Regions from separate parts of the Rhizobium sp. CCGE531 genome, predicted to be linked through region 2. Evidence: riboswitches for the same ligand, from Rfam matches in the RefSeq annotation. Region 2 holds a riboswitch; the other holds the start of a gene.
What was found. A riboswitch is a leader RNA that binds a small molecule or an ion and turns the genes downstream of it on or off. The one in region 2 is predicted to bind FMN.
Positions count from the first base shown of each region.

Region 1 (7,807 bases), on a different replicon from region 2:
CCTCGAAAAGCGTGTCTGACATGGAGACGATCGATCGAAAGAGCGGCAGCGCCCTCTGGCATCAGATCGGCGAAATCCTGGCGGCAGATATTGCCGCCGGGACTTTTGCCCCAGGAGAAAAATTGCCGACCGAGCCGGAGCTAATGCAGCGTTTCGGCGTCAGCCGTTTTACCGTGCGCCAGGCGCTGGGGCATCTGGAACAGCGCGGGCTGGTCCGCGCCGAACAGGGGCGAGGGACATTCGTCCATAAGGGCGTGCTCGACTATACGCTGTCGAAGCGCACCCGCTTTCACAAAAATCTGATCGAACAAGGCTTTGAGCCGGGTGGCGAATTGCTCGTTCACGAGATCGTGCCGGCGACGGAGCGCGTCGCTACCTATTTGAAGTTGGCGATGGGTGCGCCGGTCATCCATCGTCGTGGCTTAATGACCGCCGATGGTATTCCGGTCGAATTAGGCGATTCATATTATCCAGCCGGGCGCTTTCCCGATTTCGATAAGGCCCGGTCGCAATATGAGACGATCTCTGCGGCACTCGCCAGCTACGGCGTCACCGACTACGAACGGCTGTCGACGGAGATCGAGGCGCGGATGCCGACGGTGGAAGAGGCGCGGCTCCTGCGGCAGCCGAAATCCGTACCGCTGCTCATTATCCGCAAGGTGGACGCGGATGCGGAAGGGCTGCCGATAACCTATTCGGAGTCGATCTGGTCGGCGGAGCGGATCACCTTCAACGTGGATCTGCGATAGCAATTTGGGATGGTATCGCCGATACCCGAGGCAAAAGCGCACTGCCTATGTCCGCCTCAGCGGTGAGAGAGGATATTGACCACCTTGCCGAAAGGGTCACGGACGTAGAAGCGGCGAACGCCCCAGGGTTCGTCCGTCAGGTCATACAATATGCCGAAGCCCATGGATGTAGCGCGATGATAAAGCGTGTCGACATCGTCGACTTCGATAGAAAGGTCGGGGACGATCGTGCCGGAGCCGCCTTCGCTGGCGACGCTGATTTGCGGAACCGTTGCCGCTTCGGAGGCGAAGGTGACGATCCAGCCGTGATCCATGACGATGTCGAGGCCGAGCAGGTCATGGTAGAAAAGGCGAGCGGTGTCTGGATCGGCGGTCGGCAGGTTTGGGATGATGCGTAGGACGGTCACTGACGTTTCTCCCTCGTGGACATGGAGGCGGGCCTCAGCCGCGCCTCCACCAATGCTGGTTCAGACGGTGACTGCGGGCAGCAGCTTCGTGCGTTCCGCGAGAATATGGCGGCATGCGCTTGCCACTTCACGACCCTTGATGATGAAATGTTCCTTGAAGAACTGGATATGCGCTTCCGACTCCTGGAAGTGATGCGGCGTCAGAACTGCCGAGAGGATTGGTACACCGGTATCGAGCTGGACGCGCATCATGGCATCAAGAACCGTATTGGCGACGAATTCATGGCGATAGATGCCGCCGTCGACAACGAAAGCGGTGGCAACGATTGCGGAATAACGGCCATTGCGGGCGAGCGTCTGCGCGTGCAGCGGAATTTCGAGCGCGCCGGGGACGTCGAAGATGTCGATGGGTGGTGCGCCTTCCGTCGTCTGCCATTCGGCAACGAAGGAATCGACCGAGCGATCGACGATGTCGGCATGCCAGCGGGCCCGAATGATCGCAATGCGGCTCGGCTGGGTAGAAATCGAAATGGTCATGAATTTGCCTTTCAAGGGTTGTTGTCAATTATCCCTTGGGCGAACACGCAGAATTGCAGCACTCCCCGCGCGGAGAAGGTGCGACCCGGCTTGCTCTCTTCCATCCGGACTATACCGTCGGCTCCGGCATCTCACCGGATCTGCTGACCCTTCCGAAGCCCGGAAGGCGCTCGCGGGCTCGGGAAAACCCCATACCGCCGGTGGGGAATTGCACCCCGCCCTGAGAACGCGTGAACTATAGATGCTTTCCCTTGTGGAAATCAAAGAAAAACGCCGGGCTTTTGACCCGGCGTTTGCGAATAATTTTTCAAAGTTTCCCTGCGATGCAGGGGCCATTCTCAATCCTGAATGACGAGCAGGTCGGAGGAGGCGAAGCGCAGCGTCACCTTCTCGCCGACGCTTGGGGGCATCATGCCCGGGCTGTTGAACATGTCGAAGGAAATGGTGTTGCCGGCGACATTCATACGGGTGCGGATGACGGAACCCAGGAAGTGCGCCGAGGAAACTTCGCCCGTCAGAGCGGTATCGCCCTTGGCCGATTCGGCCAGCGAGCCGGCCTCCGGACGCAGGGCGAGCGATACCGTATCGCCTGGCTTATAGGCGGTAACCGATTGCTTTAAGGTCACGCCCTGATCGCCGATCATGATGCGGTTACTGACCGGATCGACGACCTTGCCTTCGATCAGGTTCAGCGTGCCGACGAAGGAGGCGACGAAGCGTGTTGCCGGCGTGTTGTAGATCTCGAAAGGCGTACCGATCTGATCGGCGCGGCCTGCGTTCATGACGACGATGCGGTCGGAGATCGAAAGCGCTTCTTCCTGATCGTGCGTTACGAAAACCGTGGTGATGCCGAGCTGCTGCTGGATGGCACGGATTTCTTCGCGCAGCGAAATGCGGATCTTGGCGTCGAGCGCGGACAGCGGCTCATCGAGCAAGAGGACCTGAGGCTTGACGGCGATGGCGCGGGCCAGCGCCACGCGCTGCTGCTGACCGCCGGACATCTGGTAGGGGTAGCGGCTGGCGAGATGATCGAGCTTGATGAGAGCAAGCATCTCCTTGACGCGATTGTCGATATCTGGCTTCGCCATGCCGGCGACCTTGAGGCCGAAGGCGACGTTGTCGTGCACCGTCATGTTCGGAAACAGCGCGTAGGCCTGGAAGACCATGCCGATGTTGCGCTGGTTCGGCTTCAGGGCGCGCTGATCCTTGCCGTTGATCGTCAAGCTGCCCGCGGTCGGGGTTTCGAAGCCGGCGATCATGCGCAGCACGGTCGTCTTGCCGCAGCCCGATGGTCCGAGGAAGGAGACGAATTCTCCCTTCTCGATTTGCATATTGAAATCGTGAACGACGTGAACGTCGCCGAAGGACTTCTTGATGTGGGTGAGTTCGAGAAAAGCCATGGTGAGAAGCCTTACGCCTTAACCGGAGCCAGTTTTGAGAAGCGGGAAACGAGCTGTAGCAGGCCCATGCTGAGCCAGGTGACAGCAAGCGCGATGATGGCGAGTGCCGAGGACTGATAAGCCTGGTTGGCGCCGACGAGCTGCATGTAAGGGCCGAAAGCCGGCCGGTTGAGCAATGATGCCATCGTGAATTCGCCCATAACGATCGCCAGCGTGATGAAGGCACCGGAAAGAACGCCGCTCATGACATTGGGAAAAATGCAGCGGAACATGATGGTCGTCCACTTCGCGCCAAGGCTTTCCGCCGCTTCCGTCAGGGTGCCGACATCGATCGTGCGCATCGCCGTATCGACGGAACGATACATATAGGGAAGGGACAAGACAATATAGGAGCAGACCAGAAGGAAGTTTGTCGTCTGCTCGAAGCCCGTCAAAGGCAGGATCGATGACGAATTGTAGAGGCGCAGATAGCCGAAGACGATGACGATCGCGGGAATGACCAAAGGCATCAGCGTGATGAATTCGACGATCGGGCGAATCTGGGGCAGGCGAAGCCGGACCCAGTAGGCCGTGGGCACGACGAGCAGCATGCCGACGATGATGGTCAGCACCGCCATGAACATGGAATAGCCGAACGCGTACAGGAAGTGCGTGTCGGAAAAGACCGATGCATAGGCGTCGAAACTATAGGCATTGCGGCGCATGCGCAGCGAGAATTCCAGCGTGCCGATCAGCGGAACGATGAAATAGATGGCGCCGATGACGACCGCGATCCAGGCAAAGAATTTTTGCAGCTTCATTTCTGCCACCGTTCCGCGCGGATACGCATGATGATGTAAATGATGTTGGAAATGCCTGTTATGACGATCATGCCGAGAGCCATCGCATAACCGAGGTTGGCGTTGTGCAGCACGTCGCCACGGATCTGGGCATAGAGCTGGATCGGAATGATGTTCAGCGAGCTACCCGTCAGCGCAATGGCAGTTGCGATGGCGCCGAAGGCGTTGGCAAAAAGCAGCAGCGTCGTGCCGAGCAGGCTCGGCCAGAGGATGGGCAGCGCCACCATCAGCCAATATTGCTTGTTGGTTGCTCCGAGGATGGAGGCTGCTTCGCGCCATTCCTTCTTCATGCCGTCCAGGGCCGGCGTGATGATCAGTACCATCAGCGGAATCTGGAAGTACATGTAGGTCAGGGTCAGGCCGGTAAAGCTATAGAGATTGAAGCCTGCTTGAAAAATGTCGAAGCCAAACCAGTTTTTCACCAGCAGCGTGACGAGACCCAGGCGACCGATCGTGGCGATGAATGCAAAAGCCAGAGGTACGCCGGCGAAATTTGAGGCGACGCCGGAAAAGGTCAGGAAGGCATGGCGCACCCAGGCCGGAAGTCCGCCCATGACCAGAGCCCAGGCCAGATAAAAGCCGATCAGCGCGCCACCGAGCGCCGAGGCGACCGACACCTTTATGCTGATCCAATAGGAGGCCATGATCGATTCTGTGAATAGATCGCCAATGTTCTTCAGCGTCAGACTGCCGTCGGGCGTCAGAAAGGCGCCGGCGACGAGATAGATCGTTGGGAGAATCAGAAACAGCATCGCGAAGATCAAGAAGGGCGCGATGCCCAGCCAGTCGACGACCACGCGTTTGTTGATCAGAGGGGAGGTGCTGACCGTTGATGTTGTGACGATGCTCATGATTGGCCCAATCCGCGGCGCCGAAAAAGGAAAACCTCCCCGTCGAAACGGGGAGGTGATATTGGATATGATTACTTTACGTTCGAACCGACGACGGAATCCCACTTCGTGGTGATGGCGGCCTTGCCAGCATCCTGCTCTTCGAGCGTCGGGAATATGGCCTTTTCATAGGCGGCAGCCGGCGGCAGCTTGTCGAGAAGTTCCTGCGGGACCTTCTTGTTCTTTGCCAGGTCGTTGAAGCGGATCGGGTGGCAATAGCCCTTCAGCCAGCCGATCTGGCCTTCGTCGGAATAGAGGAACTCCATCCAGAGCTTGGCAGCATTCGGATGTGGAGCGAAGGCCGAGATCGCCTGGACGTAGACGCCTGCGATAACGCCCGAAGCCGGAACGGTGACGTCAACCGGCGGGTTGCCGTTCAGGCTGTCGCGCCAGGACAGGCCGTTGTAGTCCCATGCGACGACGATCGGGGTTGCGCCCTGTGCGAGCGAAGCGGACTTGCCGATGACCGGAACGAAGTTGCCAGCCTTGTTCAGCTTTGCGAAGTAGTCGAGACCAGCAGCGCCGACCTTGGCAGCGTCCTTTTCACCGGCAGCCAGACCGGCTGCGTAAACGGCCTGAACGGCCTGGTTCGAGGTGCGCGGGTCGCCGGCGAGCGAAACGGTGTTGGCGTATTCCGGCTTCTGCAGGTCAGCCCAGTCCTTCGGCGGGTTCTTCACGACGTCCTTGTTCACGACGAAGGAGAGAACGCCGTAGTAATCGCCGTACCAGTAGCCTTCGGCATCCTTGGCGCTGTCCGGAATGGAAGCCCAGGTGGAGACCTTGTAAGGCTGTAGCAGGCCTTCCTTCTTGGCGGTCGGGCCGAAGGAGAGACCGACGTCGATGACATCAGGAGCCTGCGGGCCGGTGTTGCCCTTGTTGGCGCGGATTGCTTCGACTTCATCGCCCGAACCGGCATCCGGATTCAGTTCGTTGACTTCGATGCCGTACTTTGCCTTGAACGCAGCGATGAGATCGCCGTAACCGCACCAGTTGTGGGGCAGCGCGATCGTGGTCAGCGTGCCTTCCTTCTTGGCAGCGGCGATGAGATCGGCGCTCGGCTCCGCGGCCGCCATTGCCGTCGAAGCGACGAGCATTGCGGTAGAGATGGTCAGAAGACGATGAATTTTCGAGGTCACTGCATTTCCTCCTTCTGGGTTTCAGTGTCTGGCGTTGCTGTTAATGACGTAACATGAAGGTTGTGTGACGGTTTCAAAGCGTTGCGTTTACTGACAGCGAAGATGATTTTGCTTCTAATCAACAAGTATGACAGTCGCTGCATTTCACATCGCTTGGCGAGATATTATTTTATGCTTCAGTTTTCCTCTCAACTCAGCCTGCGGAACAGTTTTGTCTGCTCAAAAAGGCCCTCGAGCGTTTTCATGCGCTCGCTCGTCTCGTCCCACGTCGAGCTTTGAACCGCCTCGATCAGGGCTTCGACGATGAAGAGAGTAACGACTGACGAATCCCAGGCGGAGGGGGCTTCAATCTGCACGCGGAACGTGTGTCGCGCATGTTTGGCCGCCGGTGTTGCCCACTGGTCCGTAAAGACGATGATTTCGGCGCCACGCCGGCGGGCGGCCGCGGCCAGATTGACCATTTCCTGCTCGTAGCGCCTGATGTCGAAGATGACGAGCAGATCGCCCGGATTCATGTTCAGGACATATTGCGGCCAGGTGCTGGAATTGGAGGAGAGCAGCGTCGTGTTGGGACGAATGACCTGCATGTGGGTGAAGAAATATTCGGCAAGCGCGCCCGTAATGCGTCCGCCGACGAAATAGAGCCCGCGCTTTCTTTCGGATAGCAGGGTCGCAACGCTGTCGAATGTTGCGGCATCGATATCCGAAAGCGTCTGGCGCAGATTGCTCATGATGGCATCGGCAAAGCGATTGAGGATATGCGTGCCCGGCGCGTTCGATGCCCAGCGATCATGCTTCGTCAGCGGATTGGAGATGGTTGCCTCGAGCTCTTGATGAAGATGGGCCTGAAAGTCCGGGTAGCCCTTGTACCCGAGTTTCTGCACCATGCGCGCGACCGTTGGCGTCGAAACGCGCGCATTTTCGGCAACCGTGGTGATGCTGCCAAGCCCTGAAACGGGATAGTTGTCGAGCAGGCTCTTGGCGAGCTGCTTTTCGGCGCGCGTCAGCGTGTCGAAGCGCGCGTTGATCACGTCAGAAACTGTCTTCGACGCATTACTCACTCGATTTTGCTCCCCGGGACGGTCTTATGCCGCTTTCCTGCAAGGATATAACAACGCTGTCATATTTCGAGTCAATGTCACAAATGAAGAAATAATTTCAGTTTTCGATTGACAGCGGTGAAAACCTGAAGAATTCTTTTCTTATAAAAATTTCATTAATCGGCAATGGGGCGTCTCCAATGCTTGCGCAGCAAGGCATTCTGACGAAGGCGGATGGCGATTGTGTCGCGGTCGAAAGGCCGGATGGAAGCAGCGCGATTTTGCTCGTCTGCGAGCATGCTTCCTGTGCTCTGCCGGAGCGGTTCGGGGATCTCGGGCTTTCCGCCGAGGCGCTTTCCAGCCATATTGCCTGGGATCCGGGCGCACTGGCGGTTGCAAGAAGAATGTCCGCGAGCTTGAACGCGACGCTGGTTTTTCAGCGTTTCTCACGCCTGATCTATGACTGCAACCGGCCGCCGGAAAGTGCCGGCGCCATGCCGGAGACGAGCGAAATCTATACGATCCCAGGCAATCAGCATCTGGGCGAGGCAGACCGGCTGGCGCGCACGCAAGGCCTCTACTTACCGTTTCATGACAGGATCAGGGCCCTGTTAAAAGAGAGGGCCGCACGCGGACAAAAAAACGTGATCGCGACAATCCACAGCTTCACGCCGATCTATAACGGCAAGCCGCGTGTGGTGGAGCTTGGCATTCTGCATGACGAGGACCGTTGGCTGGCCGATCGCATGCTGGATGCGGCGGCTGAAGCGCCGCTCTATCGGACGGAACGCAATCAACCTTACGGGCCT
Region 1 is NZ_CP032684.1:2,558,482-2,566,288, reverse strand. Features, by position in the region: gene CCGE531_RS12495 (methyltransferase domain-containing protein) at 1-19, shown strand, start outside; gene phnF (phosphonate metabolism transcriptional regulator PhnF) at 21-749, shown strand; gene CCGE531_RS12485 (VOC family protein) at 806-1,156, opposite strand; gene CCGE531_RS12480 (6,7-dimethyl-8-ribityllumazine synthase) at 1,217-1,693, opposite strand; FMN riboswitch at 1,782-1,925, opposite strand; gene CCGE531_RS12475 (ABC transporter ATP-binding protein) at 2,032-3,093, opposite strand; gene CCGE531_RS12470 (ABC transporter permease) at 3,105-3,893, opposite strand; gene CCGE531_RS12465 (ABC transporter permease subunit) at 3,890-4,783, opposite strand; gene CCGE531_RS12460 (ABC transporter substrate-binding protein) at 4,855-5,958, opposite strand; gene CCGE531_RS12455 (MurR/RpiR family transcriptional regulator) at 6,147-7,019, opposite strand; gene CCGE531_RS12450 (N-formylglutamate amidohydrolase) at 7,199-7,807, shown strand, end outside.
Region 1: another riboswitch for FMN. It lies ahead of CCGE531_RS12480 (6,7-dimethyl-8-ribityllumazine synthase); the one in region 2 lies ahead of ribB (3,4-dihydroxy-2-butanone-4-phosphate synthase).

Region 2 (7,807 bases):
ACGTTCCTTGCCACCGATTCCGTCGCGTCCGCCAAGGGCGTTTGCGACTACATCCTCAAGCAGGCCGGTGGCAAGGGCAAGATGGTGATCATTCACGGTCAGAAGGGCACGACGCCCGAAGTCGACCGCAGCAAGGGTTGCGCGGAATCGCTGAAGGCAAATCCTGGCGTGAAGGTCGTTGCCGAGCAGTATTCCAACATGTGGGCCCAGGACGAGGGCTTCCAGATCATGCAGAACATGCTGCAGGCAAACCCCGATGTGTCGATCGTGTTTGCTCAGGCAGATGCGCTCGCACTCGGCGCCGCGCAGGCGATCAAGGTTGCAAACCCATCCCAGAAGATCGTCGTCGGCGGCTTCGACGGTGATACGGCGGCCCTGGAAGCGCTCGGCAAGGGTGTCTTCGACGTCACCGCGACACAGCAGACGCAGAAAATGGGCCGCGATGCGGTCGCCAATGCCGTCAAGCTCGTCGGCGGTGAGAAGGTGCCTCCGATGCAGCTCATGGACGCCACGCTGACGACCAAGGAAAACGTGGCCGGCTTCATCGCCAACCATCCGTAATCGTGCCGAAATCTTGAGGAGGTGTGCCGTGACTGAGCCCGTTCTTTCCCTGAGGGGCATATCCAAGCGCTACGGATCGCTTCAGGTGTTGAAGAATGTCAGCCTGGATGTCTATCCCGGCGAGGTGGTTGCGCTTCTCGGTGAGAACGGGGCCGGCAAGTCGACATTGTCTGGCATCATTGCCGGATCACGCACGCCGTCCGAGGGAACAATGACATGGCTGGGGCAGCCCTATGCCCCGGCCACTCCACGCGACGCGATCGACAAGGGCGTCGTCCTGATCCATCAGGAATTGCAGCTGCTGCCGCATCTTTCGATTGCCGAGAATGTCTTTATTGGCCGGTGGCCAATGAAGAACGGGGCTGTCGATCGCCCCCAGATGGTCCGGCGTGCGCAGGAGCAGCTTGCTCGCCTCAACCTGCATATTCCCGCGACGCGAAAGGTCGCGGGTCTGTCGACGGCCAATCAGCAGCTTATCGAAATCGCCAAGGCGCTGGCGCTCAATGCCAAGCTGCTGATCCTCGACGAGCCGACTGCCGCTCTCGGCGGGGCGGAGACGGAGGCGCTGTTCGAGCAGGTAAGGAAGCTTCGGTCCGAAGGCGTCGGCATTGTCTACATTTCGCATCGCATGGAGGAGATCAGGCAGATCACCGATCGCATCGTCGTCCTGCGCGACGGCGAGCGCGTGCAGGAGTTCGCCGACAGCGCGACACCCGTTCGCACCATCGTCGAGAGCATGGTCGGCCGCTCGCTGGACCGGATGTTTCCGGCGCTTCCCGAGCCGGCGGATCGTGCGGTGCTGCAGGTCAGCGGGTTGAGCTCGCCTGACGGCTCCTTCCGGGACGTGACGTTCGACGTTCATGCGGGTGAAATCCTCGGTATTGCCGGGCTGGTCGGTGCCGGCCGCACGGAACTCGTCCGGGCCATCGCCGGGGCGGATCCGGTCAGCGCCGGCTCGGTCAGGCTGGAGGGTGAAGAGCTCAAGCTTCGCGATCCGGCGGATGCGATCGCGAAGGGCATCGTCATGGTGCCTGAGGACCGCAAGGAACAGGGTCTCGTCGTCGGCCACCGCATCAGTGAAAACATCATCTACGCCAATCTCGACAAGCTCGGCGGGCGTTGGATCACATCGCGCGTCAAGCGCGCCTTCGCCGAGAAGGCCGTGACGAAGTTCGGCGTCAAGGGCCGTGCCGAGCAATATGCCTCCGACCTGTCGGGCGGTAACCAGCAAAAGGTCGTCATTGCCAAGTGGCTGATGCGGGACCCCAAGGTCGTGGTGCTCGATGAACCGACCCGAGGCATCGATGTCGGCGCCAGAGCCAGCATCTACGACATCATCGTGAACCTGGCGAAACAGGGTGTCGCGGTCATCGTCGTCAGCTCCGATCTCGAGGAGGTTCTCGGCGTGTCGAACCGCATTCTCGTGCTCGCCCAGGGCAAGCAGGCAGGCATTCTTAATCGTGACGAGGCGAACGACGTCTCGGTCATGGAACTGGCGACAATTTAGATAAAAAGAAAGGAAGAGCGGTGTCCGACATCACTCTGAACGCCCCGAAGCTTTTCGATCTCAAGGGACAGGTCGCTATCGTGACCGGAGCCGGAAGCGGGATCGGGCAGCGCATCGCAATCGGCCTCGCGCAGTGCGGCGCCGACGTCGCGCTTCTTGACCGTCGATCCGACGATGGTCTGGCGAATACTGCTTCGCATATCGAGGCGGCCGGTCGCCGTTCCCTCCAGATCGCGGCTGACGTCACCAGCAAATCTTCTCTTGCAGATGCGGTCGCCCGCACCGAGGCGGAACTGGGGCTTCTGACGCTTGCCGTCAACGCCGCCGGTATCGCCAACGCCAATCCCGCCGAGGAAATGGAAGAGGACCAGTACCAGACGCTGATGGATATCAACCTGAAGGGCATTTTCCTGTCCTGCCAGGCGGAAGCACGGGCCATGCTGAAAAACGGACGCGGATCGATCGTCAACATCGCCTCCATGTCCGGCGTCATCGTCAATCGCGGCCTGAGCCAAGCCCATTACAACGCTTCCAAGGCCGGCGTGATCCACATGTCGAAGTCGCTGGCCATGGAGTGGGTCGGTCGCGGTATCCGCGTCAACACCATCTCGCCGGGATATACGGCGACGCCTATGAACACGCGTCCGGAGATGGTCCACCAGACCAAGCTCTTCGAAGAGCAGACGCCGATGCAGCGCATGGCAACGGTGGATGAGATGGTCGGTCCCGCCGTCTTCCTGCTGTCGAATGCCGCAAGCTTCGTGACGGGCGTCGACCTGCTCGTCGACGGCGGCTTCTGCTGCTGGTGATGTGATGAAGAAATTGATTGCCGGTAACTGGAAAATGAACGGTCTCGCTTCCTCCCTGGCTGAGATCGAGGCGCTGAAGGGGATAACGGGCGAGGCGGCGTGCGATATCGTCGTCTGCCCGCCCTTCACGCTGGTCGAAAAAGCGGCCGAACGGACGCGGGGATCAGGGATTGCCATCGGCGCACAGGATTGCCACGCGCAGGCGTCGGGCGCCTATACCGGAGATGTCTCCGCCGAGATGCTCGCCGAAATCGGCGCGCGTTTCGTGATCCTTGGACATTCCGAGCGCCGCTCCGTCTACAGGGAAGCGGATGCCGCGGTCGCGGGCAAGGCAGCCGCGGTCCATAGGGCGGGGCTGACAAGCATCATTTGCGTCGGGGAAACACGCGCAGAACGGGACGAGGGAAGAGCGATCGAGGTCGTTCGTGCCCAGCTCGAAGGATCAATTCCCGACGCCGCAACCGGTTCGAACATGACGATCGCCTATGAACCCGTATGGGCGATCGGGACCGGACTGGTTCCGACCCTCGAGCAGATCGACGAAGTGCATTCCTCCATCCGGCAGACACTCGAAGAGTTGCTGGGAGACGATGGAGCCCACGTCAGGATCCTTTATGGAGGCTCGGTCAAGGCGTCGAACGCAAAGGCGATCTTTGGGGTTCGCCATGTCGACGGCGCCTTGGTTGGAGGCGCGTCCCTGAAGGCATCGGAGTTTGCCGGGATTATCTCGGCAGTCGTTTGAAGTCGCCAGCAACGGGCAGCGCGCCCGGCCCCTTGAGCCGGCGCTTGGCATGGCTGTCACCGCGAAAGGAATGGAAAATGCAACGCTTCGAAAGCAAGACCGTCGTCATCACCGGCGCCAGCCGCGGCATTGGCGCCGCGATCGCCGGGCGCTTTGCGCGAGAGGGTGCCAACCTGGTGGTCTCCGCCAACGAGGATTCAATCCATGCTGTTGCCGATAAGATCAAGGCTGGTGGCGGAAAGGCGATTTCCTTCGTCGGCGACGTGACGGACAAGGCCTGCGTAAAGGGTCTCTACGACGCCGCCGAGACGGCGTTCGGCGGGGTCGATATCTCCATTCAGAATGCCGGCGTCATCACCATTGCCCGTGTCGAGGATATGACTGAGGACGAATGGGACAAGGTCATGGCCGTCAATACCAAGGGCGTCTTCCTGTGCGCGCAAGAGGCGATTGCCCGCATGCGCAAGCATGGACGCGGCGGCCGCATCATCAATACCGCCTCCGGCCAGGCGCGTGACGGGTTCATCTATACGCCGCATTATGCGGCATCGAAGATGGGCGTCGTCGGCATTACCCAGAGCCTTGCAAAGGAAGTCGCGACCGAGGGCATTACCGTGAACGCCTTTTGTCCCGGCATCATCGAAACCGACATGTGGGCCTATAACGACCAGGCGTGGGGCAAGCTGCTCGGCAATTACGGTCCCGGCGAACTCATGAAGGAATGGGTCGAAGGCATTCCGATGAGACGAGCTGGATCCGGAGAGGACGTTGCAGGTCTCGTCACTTTCCTTGCCAGCGACGATGCGGCCTACATTACCGGCCAGACGATCAATGTTGATGGTGGTCTGATCATGTCCTAGCTTCGTTCAATAAAGAAGAACTGTGCTTCCACCGCGAAATCAAATTTTCGAAAGCGGAAGCGCGGTCAGCCCCTTGCAGAACGAAACAATCATCAACTATCTTAGAGATGTTCTCAGGGCGGGGTGTAATTCCCCACCGGCGGTATCGAGGCAACTCGGAGCCCGCGAGCGCCTTCCGAATTTCGGAAGGGTCAGCAGATCCGGTGAGATGCCGGAGCCGACGGTCATAGTCCGGATGGAAGAGAGCAACGCAGGAGACGCCGCTTCATGGTGGCGTTCACATGCTTGTTCGCCCAAGGGAAAATGGTGGCTTTGACAGGCCATGCACGCCGTTCTGAACGGCAACCCTTGAAAGGCAGGAAAATGGCAATTTCGAAAATTGAAGATGCGATCGCAGCAATTGCGCGGGGCGAGATCGTGGTTGTCGTCGATGATCGTGACCGCGAAAACGAAGGCGATCTGGTAGTTGCGGCCGAGGCAGTTACGCCACAGGCGATCACGTTCATGATGAACCATGCCCGCGGTCTTATCTGCGTTCCGATGGAAGGCGAAAGGCTCGACGAGCTGGACATTCCGTTGATGGTGCCGCGCAATACCGAGGCTCTGAAGACCGCCTTCACCGTTTCCGTGGATTACATCCCGGGAACGACCACCGGAATATCCGCCGCCGACAGGGCGGCAACGGTTCAGGCTCTCGTCAGGGATGGTGCGCGTCCGGAGGAATTTGCTCGCCCCGGTCATATCTTTCCGCTTCGCGCACATCCAAACGGCGTCCTGTCACGCCCGGGACATACGGAAGCAGCCGTGGATCTTGCCAGGCTTGCCGGCCTTTCGCCGGCCGGCGTCATCTGTGAAGTGGCGAATGACGACGGCACGATGGCCCGTCTTCCCGAACTCGAGGCGTTCGCCGAGCGGCATGGCCTTCATCTTGTCACGATCGAAGATCTGATCGCCTACAGGACCGCAACGGCGGCTTTCAAGGCTGCCTGAGTGTTCGGATACCGAAGAAGCTAGTTCTCACAATCGTTTCCTATGAGACGATCCGCTGTTGGGCAAAGAAATTCGGCCCGGACTACGCCGGCGGCTTGCGTCGGAAAGCGGCGAGCCTAACTGACGCGTGGCATCTGGACGAAGTGGTGGTGGCGATCGGTAGCGCAAACACTGGCTCTGGCGTGCTGTCGACCAAGACGGCTACGTTCTCGACGAAATCGTCCAGGCTCGCCGCAATACCAAGGCTGCCAAGCGCCTTTTGATCCGGCTGATGAAGAAGCAGGATGCCTGCCCAAGCGTATCGTCATAGACAGACTCCGCTCTTACGGTGCTGCACGGCGCCAGATCATGTCGACGGTCGAGCATCGATCGCACAAAGGGTTGAACAACCACGCTGAAAACTCGCACCTGCCGCTGCGAAAACGGGAGCGGGCGATGCAGCGGTTCCGCTCTCCAGGTGCCTTACAATATTTCGTCAGCGTCTTCTCCGCGGTCCGAAACCTTTTCGTCCCTGCACTTTCCAAACGCTCAGCCATCAACGTCCATTTGCATCGCCTCGGAGCGATGGCACATTGGAAGGCGGTCACTGGGACGGTAGCCTAATCAAACCAGCCTGCTGAAAGCCTGCTCGCCCTAGTTAACCTGACATCACCCCTCTGGCGCCTTGCGGCGGTTCAGGGCATCCTATGATGGCTGAAAATTGTGTTTATGGCAGTTGGAGGAAGGCCGATGCGCTGCTTTACCGTGCTTGGACCCTCGCAGACCGGAAAATCGACAGTCGTGGAAAAGCTCGGCTCCCTGGAGGGGACGCCGAGAAAATCCAGCTCCCCTTATGGATTGAACCTCACAGAATTCACCTTCGGAAACGAGGCGTGGTGTGCACTGGATGCGCCAGGACCCAACGAAGCGTTGGCGCATGCGCAGCACGCGCTTCTTGCCAGCGACGCCTGCATCCTGTGCGTTTCATCGGCACCCGAGGAGGCTGTGCTCGCCGCGCCCTATCTGCGGATAGTCGAAGCCTCGGGGACGCCTTGCATCCTCTTCGTCAACCGGATGGACGAACCGAGAGGGCGGCTGAGGGACGTGATCGCCGCGCTTCAAGACTACGCCAACCACACCCTTTTGCTTCGCCAGATCCCGATCCGCGAGGGGGACAGGATCATCGGCAGTTGCGATCTGATTTCGGAACGGGCGTGGCGCTACCGGGAAGGCCAGACTTCGGCGCTGATCGCAATCCCCGAAAGCACCGCCGAACGCGAGCACGAAGCGCGCACCGAGCTCCTGGAACACCTGTCCGAATTCGATGACTGGCTTCTCGAGGAACTGATCGAGGACCGCGAGCCACCCAGCGACGCGCTCTATGCCATTTCATCACGGGTTCTCAGGGAAAACAGGATTATCCCGGTCCTGATCGGTGCTGCAAGTCACGGCAACGGCATGACGAGGCTGATGAAGGCGCTGCGCCACGAGGCGCCACCGGTAGGGGTTCTTCGGCAGCGTCTCGCTCATGCGGGAACTGTCGATGAAGGCAAGCTGGTGGCCGTGAGCTTCCATGCCTATCATCGCCAGAATGTCGGCAAGACGGTGCTTGTGCGCGCACTTGGCGAGGGACTGCGGCAAGGCGCATCACTGGGCGGCTCCAGCCTCGGCGCCGTACAAAGTCTCGCAAACGGGCGGTCCAATTCGGCGGTTCTGCCTGCGCCGGGGGATGTCTTCGCGACGGTCAAGTCCGACCATCTGCGCGTCCCTTCGCTGTTGACCCCCGGCGCGGTGGTCGCTCCGCCTGAGTGGACGGAACCACCCACGCCGATGCTTGAAAGGATCCTAATTCCGGGCAGCGAGCGCGATGAGAACAAACTTTCCGAAACGCTGGCGAAACTTTCCGAGACGGATCGCGGCCTGAAAGTCTTGCAGGAGGAAGGCACGGGCGCTCAACTCGTCCGCGCCCAGGGGCCGGTGCATCTGCGTGATCTCTGCCGAACGCTGTCCGATGTCTTTCACATCTCCGTGACCGACCGAACGCCCAGCCCGATCTACCGCGAGACGATCACGAAACCATCGGAGGTTCATTACCGCCATCGCAAACAGACCGGCGGTGCCGGGCAATTCGCGGATGTGAAGCTGAGCATTCACCCCAACGAGCGCGGCCAGGGCTTCACCTTTGGCGAAACCGTCAAGGGCGGCGCCGTTCCGCGCAATTACATCCCCGCCGTCGAAGCGGGCGCGCGCGAAGCGATGGAGAAAGGACCGCTAGGCTTCGAAGTCATCGATGTCGGCGTAACGCTGTCAGATGGTCAGCACCATACTGTCGACAGTTCGGAACACGCCTTCCGGACTG
Region 2 is NZ_CP032686.1:136,123-143,929, forward strand. Features, by position in the region: gene CCGE531_RS26920 (sugar ABC transporter substrate-binding protein) at 1-561, shown strand, start outside; gene CCGE531_RS26925 (sugar ABC transporter ATP-binding protein) at 590-2,068, shown strand; gene CCGE531_RS26930 (SDR family oxidoreductase) at 2,089-2,877, shown strand; gene tpiA (triose-phosphate isomerase) at 2,882-3,619, shown strand; gene CCGE531_RS26940 (glucose 1-dehydrogenase) at 3,697-4,479, shown strand; FMN riboswitch at 4,585-4,730, shown strand; gene ribB (3,4-dihydroxy-2-butanone-4-phosphate synthase) at 4,843-5,469, shown strand; partial or broken gene CCGE531_RS26950 (IS6 family transposase) at 5,454-6,072, shown strand; gene CCGE531_RS26955 (elongation factor G) at 6,199-7,807, shown strand, end outside.